DNA from 2 places in the Alteromonas sp. G5_S2_22_S1 genome. Region 2 is predicted to be linked to the other one. Evidence: riboswitches for the same ligand, from Rfam matches in the RefSeq annotation. Region 2 holds a riboswitch; the other holds the start of a gene.
What was found. Region 2 has a riboswitch for thiamine pyrophosphate ahead of thiC (phosphomethylpyrimidine synthase ThiC). Riboswitches for the same ligand answer to the same signal wherever they lie in the genome.

Region 1: it holds a riboswitch for thiamine pyrophosphate, as region 2 does, so the genes downstream of both, ACTRWF_RS05415 (TonB-dependent receptor domain-containing protein) here and thiC (phosphomethylpyrimidine synthase ThiC) in region 2, are expected to answer to the same signal.

The regions. Positions count from the first base shown of each region.
Region 1 covers NZ_JBQKUJ010000003.1:242,551-247,560, reverse strand. The annotation lists gene ACTRWF_RS05425 (GNAT family N-acetyltransferase) at 1-2,170, opposite strand, end outside; gene ACTRWF_RS05420 (acyl-CoA thioesterase) at 2,230-2,655, shown strand; TPP riboswitch at 2,785-2,888, shown strand; gene ACTRWF_RS05415 (TonB-dependent receptor domain-containing protein) at 2,944-5,010, shown strand, end outside.
Region 2 covers NZ_JBQKUJ010000004.1:112,265-117,274, forward strand. The annotation lists gene ACTRWF_RS06505 (ThiF family adenylyltransferase) at 1-587, opposite strand, end outside; gene thiE (thiamine phosphate synthase) at 580-2,160, opposite strand; gene thiC (phosphomethylpyrimidine synthase ThiC) at 2,157-4,085, opposite strand; TPP riboswitch at 4,334-4,445, opposite strand; gene ACTRWF_RS06520 (heme biosynthesis HemY N-terminal domain-containing protein) at 4,577-5,010, opposite strand, start outside.

The DNA.
Region 1 (5,010 bases), on a different contig from region 2:
TCAACCGCGAATTTTCGTTAATTATTTTAGCGATATTTTGTATTGGCTTATAGTCGCTATACTTTGCACTATCCGCACTATCCGCACTATCCGCACTATCCGCACTATCCGCACTATCCGCACTATCCGCACTATCCGCACTATTGGCATTATCAGAACCACTCGCATCACCAGGCTTGTCATTGAAAATGCCGCCATCAAACTTCGCAATTTTACATAGTATGGGCCATACATCATCTAGCGTCCGTGAGCCGTCGATAAAGTGGTGTAGTTTTTGTTGATAGGTATTAATAATGCTAGTCGGTAATGAAAAAAGCCCAAGCGTAGACTGATAGCTTTTTTGTAGCGTTATAAGCTCACTAATGAGCATTTTCACCTTGTTTGTATGGGCGAGCACGGCCAGAGCACTGGTTTCTCCACTTGCTTTATTGGGCTTTCGGCCGTAATCAACAACCTCAAAGCCGTTTCTACACCAAAAAACATCAAGTTTAGCCGTAGTGCCATAGGATGTGCATATCGCATCAATGCCATGCCTATAACTCTCGTTAGTAATTTTTCTAAGAAGCTCGCTACCAATTCCTTTACCTTGCAGCCTAGTGTGCACCGCTATGCGGTTGATTCGCCAGTACGTAAAGGTAGCAGCAGTACCGTTTGCAGATAATAAGCAAAGTCGCTGTGCGCCTAAGTGACCTTTCGGCCTGCGCTTTCCCGAAGCTATAGCCTCTGCGGTTTCTTCAAGACGCTTACCTCCTTCGATATTGATAATAGAGGCAGCTATTATTATGTTATCTAGCGAAAGCGAAGCTATTAGAACATCTGGGCTATCCATTAAACGCATGAAATCATCAGGTGTTGTTTGATAATGGGCTAGCGCGAGTAAAGACATAATTTGTTGTAGCGTCTGTTCGCTAACATTTTCAAAGGTAGATAAATTAAATGCGCTATGCTCGATGATGTCAGTTGCGCTTTTTTCGATGTGCTTGTCGTCTATCAGCGCTGAGCTATCGCTTTCGAACAAACATGTTTCGTTAAGAAAGGTTTCAAGTGGGTCGTGCTGATACCATCTTAAAGGGGCTGTCAAAGTAAGGTGTATAGCCGAAGGTGGCAAGTTAGGTAGAAGCTTGTGTATAAAGCCGCTGCCCGAACCTTCATAACCTAAAAGGGTAGTGCTTAATATCCACTGCTTATTATGTTTGATGATCTTATGCACTAGTGGCAGTGGCAATGATGCAGCTTCATCTACAATTACTACATCGTAATCTTGCTTATCAGTATTACACAGCAGGTCGCTATCTGGCGCTACCCACTTTACAGTACCATTGGTTATTATTTCTTTTCCTTTAAATGGTAATGTAGTGGGTTGTATCTGCTCTATGCCCTTAGTGTGGTTATCTTTAGTATCTTCGCTTGGATTTTGAATATCAAAAACATTTTTGACGTTTTCCTGACGTTCACTGGTTAACAGTACGCGATGGCCTTCTCTTATCAGCTTTTGTATAAATAACCCCAAAAGAGACGACTTTCCCCTACCTCTTGGCGCGGTGATAAGCGCATTAAGTTGGTTATGGTAGAACCCTTGGCTTAGCTTGTTAAATGCGTGCTCTTGCTCATAAGACTTAAACAAAGTGCCACGATAAACATTTGCAGCATCAAGTTTATTTACTTCATAGCGGGCTATGTCTGGCAAGGACGTCGCGCTTTCACGGTAAAAAGCAATGGATGGATTGCCTTGAAGGCGGTCTATAAAGCGCGCAAGATAAAGGCTGCGTTTCAGGCTATAGCCTTCAGAAATAAACGAAACGGCAGCGTTTTCAGGCCACGTTGTAAACGGGGGGCAGATAAGAATTAAACACCCATGCTGTTTTACCGTGCCTGCTAAAGCCATGACATCGCCAGGTCTGAAAAAGTCTCTACAGTCTAAAAATGCGATATCCCACTCACTACCTAATACTTGCTTGCGTTTCTTTCCCTTTAACATTTCGCCGGTAAAGAGGTTGTATTTAACGGTATTAGATTTATCGATAGCATTAGTCACTGTGGTTAGTGCGTTGTGACAAAATTCGTCGCGGCCAGAAATCACCAATAACCTGCGATGCAACCGCAACGTTGAGTTTTGATGTTCGGTAAAGAAGGGGGCTAAAACCCACTCACATAATTGAGATAGCGCCATGAAACAGTTTTTTCGGTATAATCTAGCGCTATAGTAGCGATTTATTATGAGGAATTCGAATGCGCTTTCTTTCTCGGCGTTTAGTGATGCCAAATGACCTTAATTATGCCAATTCTCTGTTCGGTGGCCGCGCGTTAGAATGGATTGACGAAGAAGCCGCAATTTGGGCAATTTGTCAGTTGGAAACTAATTGTTTGGTTACCAAGCATATCGGCGAAATTAGCTTCGAGTCACCAGCCATGCAAGGTGATATCGTAGAGTTTGGCTTAGAAACCAAAGCGGTGGGCCGCACGTCTATTACTGTTAGCTGTTTAGTACGCAATAAAGCTACAAAGAAAACCATCTGTTTTGCAGACGATATCGTTTTCGTAAAAGTTGACCCAGACACACGTCAGCCAACAGCACACGGTAAAACGCTGGAAGGTTTAAAAGCGCAAACTGATGACGAAGTTCGTCGTTTAAATATGAACATAGACGCTGAATAAAACGCAGCGTCCTTCGCTATATATCATATAAAAAATATGAAGTTAGCTTAACGTGTTATCTGCTTGACGATGTCTATCGAACTGGTAGACTCCGTCGCAGAAGTTGAGGCTTTATTAATAAGGGCTCAACGCTATACCAAGGGGTGTCCGTTTTCGGTCTGAGATCCACTTTAGTGGGAACCCTTAAACCTGATCCGGATAATACCGGCGTAGGAATGGTTCACAACATAGCCTAATAACCTGCCGTTAGACCCGGATCTTTTTTCTTAAGTAAGAATAAGAGATCCCATGTATAAAACACTTTTCACACTTACACTCATTGCTACTTCTGTTGCCGCGTATGGCCAGCAGCAAAGCGCTAATGCCGATACAACTGCCTCTAATACTGATATCGAGCGCATTGTGGTAACCGGGGACTTTCGTCAAACTACACTAGACCAGCTAAGTGCGAGTGCCACTATTTTAAATCAGGAGCGACTTAGTAGCAGACAGCCTACTCATATTGATAGCGTGCTAAACAGTATTCCTAACGTGAACTTTGCTGCTGGTGCTTCTCGTGGGCGATTCGTTCAAATTCGAGGTATTGGCGAGCGTAGTCAGTTTGCCGAGCCTATTAACCCATCGGTTAGCTTTATCGTTGATGAGTTCGATTTTTCTGGTCTAGCTGCTGCAGGCTTAATTTTTGATACTAAGCAACTTGAAGTGTATCGCGGCCCGCAAGCTACCCTTTACGGTACAGGCGCTTTAGCCGGTGCGGTGAAGCTCTCAAGCAATGACGTTGGTAGCGACGCCCCTGATTATGTCGAGGCGCGAGTGGGCAATAAAGATACCTACCGAATTGAAGGCGCTACAGGGAACGACATAGGTGGTGACTGGGGTTATCGCGTGGCGCTGGTTCACAATAGCAGTGATGGTTTTGTTGAAAACACATTTCTTGGTCGACGTGACACCAACAATATTGATGAAACCGCATTGCGTTTTGCTGTAGAAGGGCATGTTGATGAGCGTACAACACTTGCGCTGACTTATCGATGGTATGATATCGACAATGGGTATGATGCTTTTTCACTAGATAATGATAATAGAACCTTATCTGACGAGCCTGGCTTTGATGAGCATCAAACCCATGCGGTAAGCGCGCGTTCGACAACAGAAACGGCGGCAGGCGATCTAATTCTCATTGCTACTCACGCCTCGCATAATATCGCTTATGGCTACGACGAAGACTGGACATTCACTGGCTTTCACCCTTGGGGTTATACCTCATTCGATGCGTATTATCGCGATGTAGATACACAAACAGGAGAAATTCGTTTTGTGTCTAACGAGAGCGCCGCATTGTTCGATGGCATAACCGACTGGACTATAGGTGTTTTTTACAAAAACACCGAAGAGCAACTGCTTCGACAATACACCTACCTCGATAACGACTTCGCCAGTGAATACACGCCAACAACGACGGCAATTTACGCTAATACTGAAAGCCGTATCAACAATAATTTAGTGTTAGTTGCGGGACTAAGGCTAGAAAACTACGATTTTGACTACGCTGACAATAACCTGCTTACACGCGCTTTCGATACTACCATGGTCGGTGGGAAAGTGGCGCTTCAGTATACACAGGGCGAGCACTTCTATTACGGCAGTATTTCTCGCGGTTATAAAGGCGCTGGCTTTAACCCCGACAGCCGTGTGAATGACGAACAGCGCTTTTTCGATGAGGAATATAACTGGAACTATGAAATAGGGTTTAAAGGCCCTTTGATGACGCCAGAACTTATCGCAAGAGCAGCGCTTTTCTACATGGATAGGAAAGACACACAGGTAAGTGATTTTGACGTTATTACTCGCGATGACGGTACGGCAGGGTTCGTTGATATTATCGATAATGCAGATTTAGGAACAAATAAAGGTGCTGAGATAGAGCTTAGCTGGTTTGCTACCGATGCATGGCAGGTCGATGCAAGCGTGGGGTATTTGAGCGCGACATTTGAAGGTTATACTCTTGCCGACGGCACGCAAGTAACAGAGCAAAGGCAAGCGCAGTCTCCTAAATGGACTGCAAACCTTTATAGTGAGTACGTACTTACTAAAACGGTGCTTTGGCGTGTAGACATAGACTACAAAAGTGAATACCGCTTCTCAGACGGACATGATGTAACTGCGCCAAGCACCACATTAGTGAATTCTGAAATTGTTGTATTACACGAAAATTGGCAGACGACGTTGTGGGTTCAAAATGCCTTTGATAGAGAGTATTACACCCGAGGATTCGGTGGCTTCAGTAACGACCCTCGCGATGAGTATGCGTTTGACGAGCCGTACTATCAGCTAGGTAACGGTCGTCAATTTGGT
Region 2 (5,010 bases):
TTGCTTAAGCAGTCTTCGCGCACATTGATGTATTCAACAAGACAGGCGTAACAGCCACCGCCTGTTGAGTTTTGCGGTAGGTTTAATGCTTGCCAGCTTAGTCCGCTCGCTGCTGCAATAAATAGCGGTGTAGAGGCGCGGTACGTAGCCGCATTAATCAATTTTCGCGTGTCAATTTTGTCAGTGCAGTCAAGCACGCAATCGGCTGAGGAAATCAGCGTTGGTAAGTTATTACTATCAACATAAAGGCTTTTATATCTGATATTAAGCTTGGGGTTAACTTTGCGGAGCTCGTTATACAGTGATTTGGCTTTAAGCTCTCCAAGGTGCATCTCGTTGTAAGTTACCTGGCGCTGCAAATTGCTGATGTCTACCGTGTCACCGTCAACCAAAGTGATGCTTCCCACACCGGCACCCACCAAATAACGGGCGACTAAACTTCCCAATCCACCAAGGCCAACTACTACGGCGTGTGAGTTTGCAAGCTTAGCTTGGCCGTCTTCTTCCACGCTCTCAAGCATAAGTTGTCTGCTGTATCGCTGGATATCTTGTTTGTCTAGGGGCTGGGTGAATGAATGGCTATGCAAAACCCGCCTCCTTCGATAGTTTGCAAAACGCATTTAACGGTTCATCAGCTTGGGTAATTGCACTGACGACGGCAATACTATTAACACCGGTTTTTGCCACATCGGCAATGCGCGCTAAATTGATACCGCCTATCGCGACCGTAGGAATTCCTTCGCATAGGGCTACGTATTTACGCAGCCTCTCAACACCTTGGGGCTTAGATGGCATGTCTTTGGTATTCGTAGGAAATATGTGCCCTAGGGCTATGTACGAAGGGTGCAAAGCACGTACGCGCTGTATTTCAGCAAAGCCGTGGGTAGAAATACCAAGCCGTAAACCTGCCTGTCGAATGGCCTCTAAATTTGCGGTGTCGATATCTTCTTGTCCTAAGTGAACGCCGTACGCACCTAGCGCAATAGCTAACTCCCAGTAGTCGTTAATGAACAGTTGGCAGTGTGTATTTTTCGTAAGTGCTATGGCTTCTTTTATCTGTTGGCGAATCTCTTCCTGCGTTCCGTGCTTTACGCGAAGCTGAATGATGTTAACCCCAGTAGGTAATAAGCGTGCTATCCAGTCAACGCTATCAACAACAGGGTATAAGCCCAAGTCGGTTTGCGTAAGGGCGGGAAAGGGGCGTTCTATAGCTTGGCTTTGAACGTGTGACTCCTGTTTGGCGCTTAGTAATGACGGCTGCGAGGGCGCGTGTTCCCGTTGATAAAATTTTACCGAAGGAAAGCACAATGGGTTATTGGGGAAACCTATACAGCGTCCATAGGCAGGGCTGCTTGTTTGTGATGTAAGGGTATACGCTGTGTTCGCACAAGAAGCGTGCCTAACCTGGCTAACATAAGCGTTGGCAAGGGTAAGGGCATCTTCAATGCAGTAGTCGTTCACCACAAAAGCCGCTATGGCACTGGCTAACATACAGCCCGTACCGCGAAGCTTGCTGGTCTCTTTTCTTGGCTGACTAAACTGTATGGTTTGGGTGGGGCTGATGAAGGTATCGCATACGTGTGCTTGCCAGTTGGCGTGCCCTCCTTTTATGTAAATCGCGTGCGCGCCCTTGGTTATGAGTTGGTGGGCTGCAGTAAGCAAGCTATCTTCGCTTTTTATCGATAGACGAGTTAACCACGAAAGCTCTTGGGTATTAGGCGTGACTAAATCTACGGTATTTAAAAGTTCTTCTACTACAGGTTCAGACAGTTCGCTTAATTTTCCACCTGATGATGTGCGTATTACCGGGTCCCACAATACAAATGGCCGAGGTTTATCCATTGAGCGAATGCGCGCGCACAACAACAGCGCTTGTTCATCGTTAGCAATAGCGCCAATTTTTATCGCGCTGGCTGGTGTGCTCTCGCTAAGTACCTGCCACTGTTGATTCAGTGCTGAAGCCGTCATACTTTCTTTGCTTAGCATTATCGAATTCGACTGCACAGTGGCCTGCGTAGTAATGACGCAGGCGTGAACGTTTAAGTCGGCAAGGGTAATGGCATCGCGGGTAATACCCGCGCCGCCACTAGAATCTATACCGCCTATACACCATACAACCGGCTGTTTAACCGCAGGCTGCTGCAAGGCGTTCTCTGTCATGGCAATTCAACCTTACTGTCGGCGGTATGATAAAGCTCGGCGCCCGATTTATTAAATGCGTTCGCCATGTCCTTCATGCCTTTTTCCTTTTCTTTTTCTGCGGCTTGGGCGGGAGCTAGGTTTTCCGCCTGCTTAGCGACATCCCGTACTTCCTGAGATATTTTCATGCTGCAGAATTTAGGCCCGCACATAGAGCAAAAGTGTGCGACTTTGCCAGAGGCTTGCGGAAGGGTTTCATCGTGATACGCACGCGCGGTATGTGGGTCTAACGCTAAATTGAACTGATCTTCCCATCTAAACTCAAAGCGCGCTTTCGACATGGCGTTGTCGTGAATTTGCGCGCCCGGGTGGCCTTTAGCTAAATCAGCGGCGTGAGCAGCAATTTTGTAGGTAATTAAGCCTTGTTTAACGTCTTCCTTGTTAGGTAAACCAAGGTGCTCTTTAGGGGTTACATAGCAAAGCATGGCGCAGCCATACCAGCCAATCATGGCGGCACCAATGCCGGATGTGAAATGATCGTAGCCCGGTGCAATATCTGTGGTTAGTGGCCCCAGGGTATAAAACGGTGCTTCATGACAGTGCTTAAGCTGCTCTTCCATGTTCTCTTTAATCATGTGCATTGGCACATGCCCTGGGCCTTCAATCATTACCTGAACATCGTATTCCCAGGCAATTTTAGTTAGCTCACCAAGGGTACGTAGTTCAGAAAACTGCGCATCGTCGTTAGCGTCTGCTACGCTGCCCGGGCGCAAGCCATCACCTAGCGACAGCGCTACATCGTATTTCGCGCAAATTTCGCAAATATCGTGGAAGTGCTCGTACAAAAAGCTTTGCTGGTGACGACTTAAACACCACTTCGCCATAATCGACCCGCCACGAGATACAATGCCGGTTACCCGTTTTGCGGTAAGGTGTACATATTCAAGCAGTACGCCTGCGTGAATAGTGAAGTAATCTACCCCTTGCTCGGCTTGTTCGATAAGCGTGTCTTTAAACATCTCCCACGTTAAGTCTTCGGCTACGCCATTCACTTTTTCCAGCGCTTGGTAAATAGGTACGGTACCAAGGGGGACTGGGCTATTTCGCAGCAGCCACTCGCGGGTTTCGTGAATATTCCTGCCGGTGGATAAATCCATGATGGTGTCGGCGCCCCAGCGCGTAGACCACACCAGCTTTTCTACCTCTTCTTCAATTGATGACGTTACTGCAGAATTACCAATGTTGGCGTTAATTTTCACTAAGAAGTTACGGCCAATAATCATTGGCTCTAGTTCGGGGTGGTTAATGTTACACGGAATAATTGCGCGCCCTGCGGCCACTTCTTGTCGCACAAATTCAGGGGTTATCGTCTCGGGTAAATTGGCGCCAAAGTGCTCGCCTTTGTGCTGCTGAGTTAGCTCGGCGTCTTTAATGGCTTGGCGGCCCATGTTTTCGCGTATGGCAATGTATTCCATTTCAGGGGTAATAACGCCCTGTCTGGCGTAATGCAGCTGTGTAACGTTTTTGCCTGCTTTTGCTTTTAGCGGTTTGCGACTGCGTATAAAGCGAAAGTCTTCGGTAAAAATGTCGTTTTCACGTTCTTTGGCAAAGCTTGATGAAACGCCATCAAGCTCAAGGGTATCGCTGCGCTCTTCAATCCAGGTTTTACGCAAAGGCGATAAACCTTTGTGCACGTCAATATTTTCCTTTGGGTCGCCGTAAGGGCCTGATGTGTCGTAAACCGGAATGGGTGGGTTGGGTTCTAAGATAGGGCTGTCTTCTGTGCCGCCTACCAAGCTGTCGTGCTGGTGAATAAGGCGCATGGCCACACGGATATCGTCTCTACTTCCACTTTCGTAATGGCGTGTTGAGTTGGGGTAGGCTTCGCCCGCTAGTTCATTAATGAATTGTTGCGCTTGTTGGCGCTGTTCGCGTCTGTTCGACATAGCATTTTGGCCTTTTACGTTTAGGTTTAAAAATGCTTGTCAGGAGTGAAGGAGAATACAGTGTGTGAGGTTGAGTGGTTTTAACCGCGATTATAGCTAGAAGGTAATTAACAATGAGTGGTGAAAACTTATCGCAGATAAGAAGTAAATGTTTGCGCCTTGTGCTGCGCTAATCACTTACCATTTACATCACTCGTTGTTACTTACACATTCAAACCACAGCGTTACGCTTATTAAAAGCACTGTGCACATTGTATTTTCTTGTTCCCTTCGCAGGTATTAGCCTGATCAGGTTCTACGGATCCCACTTTCGCGGTCTCAGCTTACTGGGTTACCAGTGAAGCACTCCGACAAGTAATTTGTTTCTATTCGCACTTTATAACCACCTATGCAGGTTGTAAATTAAAGTGCGAATTCAAAATTCCTTTTTACTATATCGCCAATTTTACGAACAATACAAGTACTACCAGCTAGGCTAAATGAAATTTCACTTAGCCCGCTAGCTGCTGGCCTTCTTTATAAAGCTGAAGGGCCGTGGCTGTATCTTGCTGGCGCTCACTTATCGCTGAAAGAAGCAGTAAGTCTTCTTTGCGCGACTTCATTTTAGTGGCTTTAAGCAAGGCTTTCTCAGCCAATACATCGTCACCCGAATTAAACGCAACTTGGCCTAGGGTTGAGTAAAGGGCCACGTTTTCTTCATCTTGCTTAATCCAACTTTCTAGTAAGCGAAGCGAGGGGGAAGCATTAGGTAAATTCAGCTGTGTAAACAGCGGGAATAACGCGCTATTAGGCCCGCGCTTTTGCCACTCTACAAGGTGTTGCTGTGCGTCGGCATGCATACCTTGGTCAAGCAGCTGCTGAACGTAGGCGGCGCGATAGGCATCGTCATGACGCAGTTTGCGTGGCAGTGTATCCCAGTAGGATT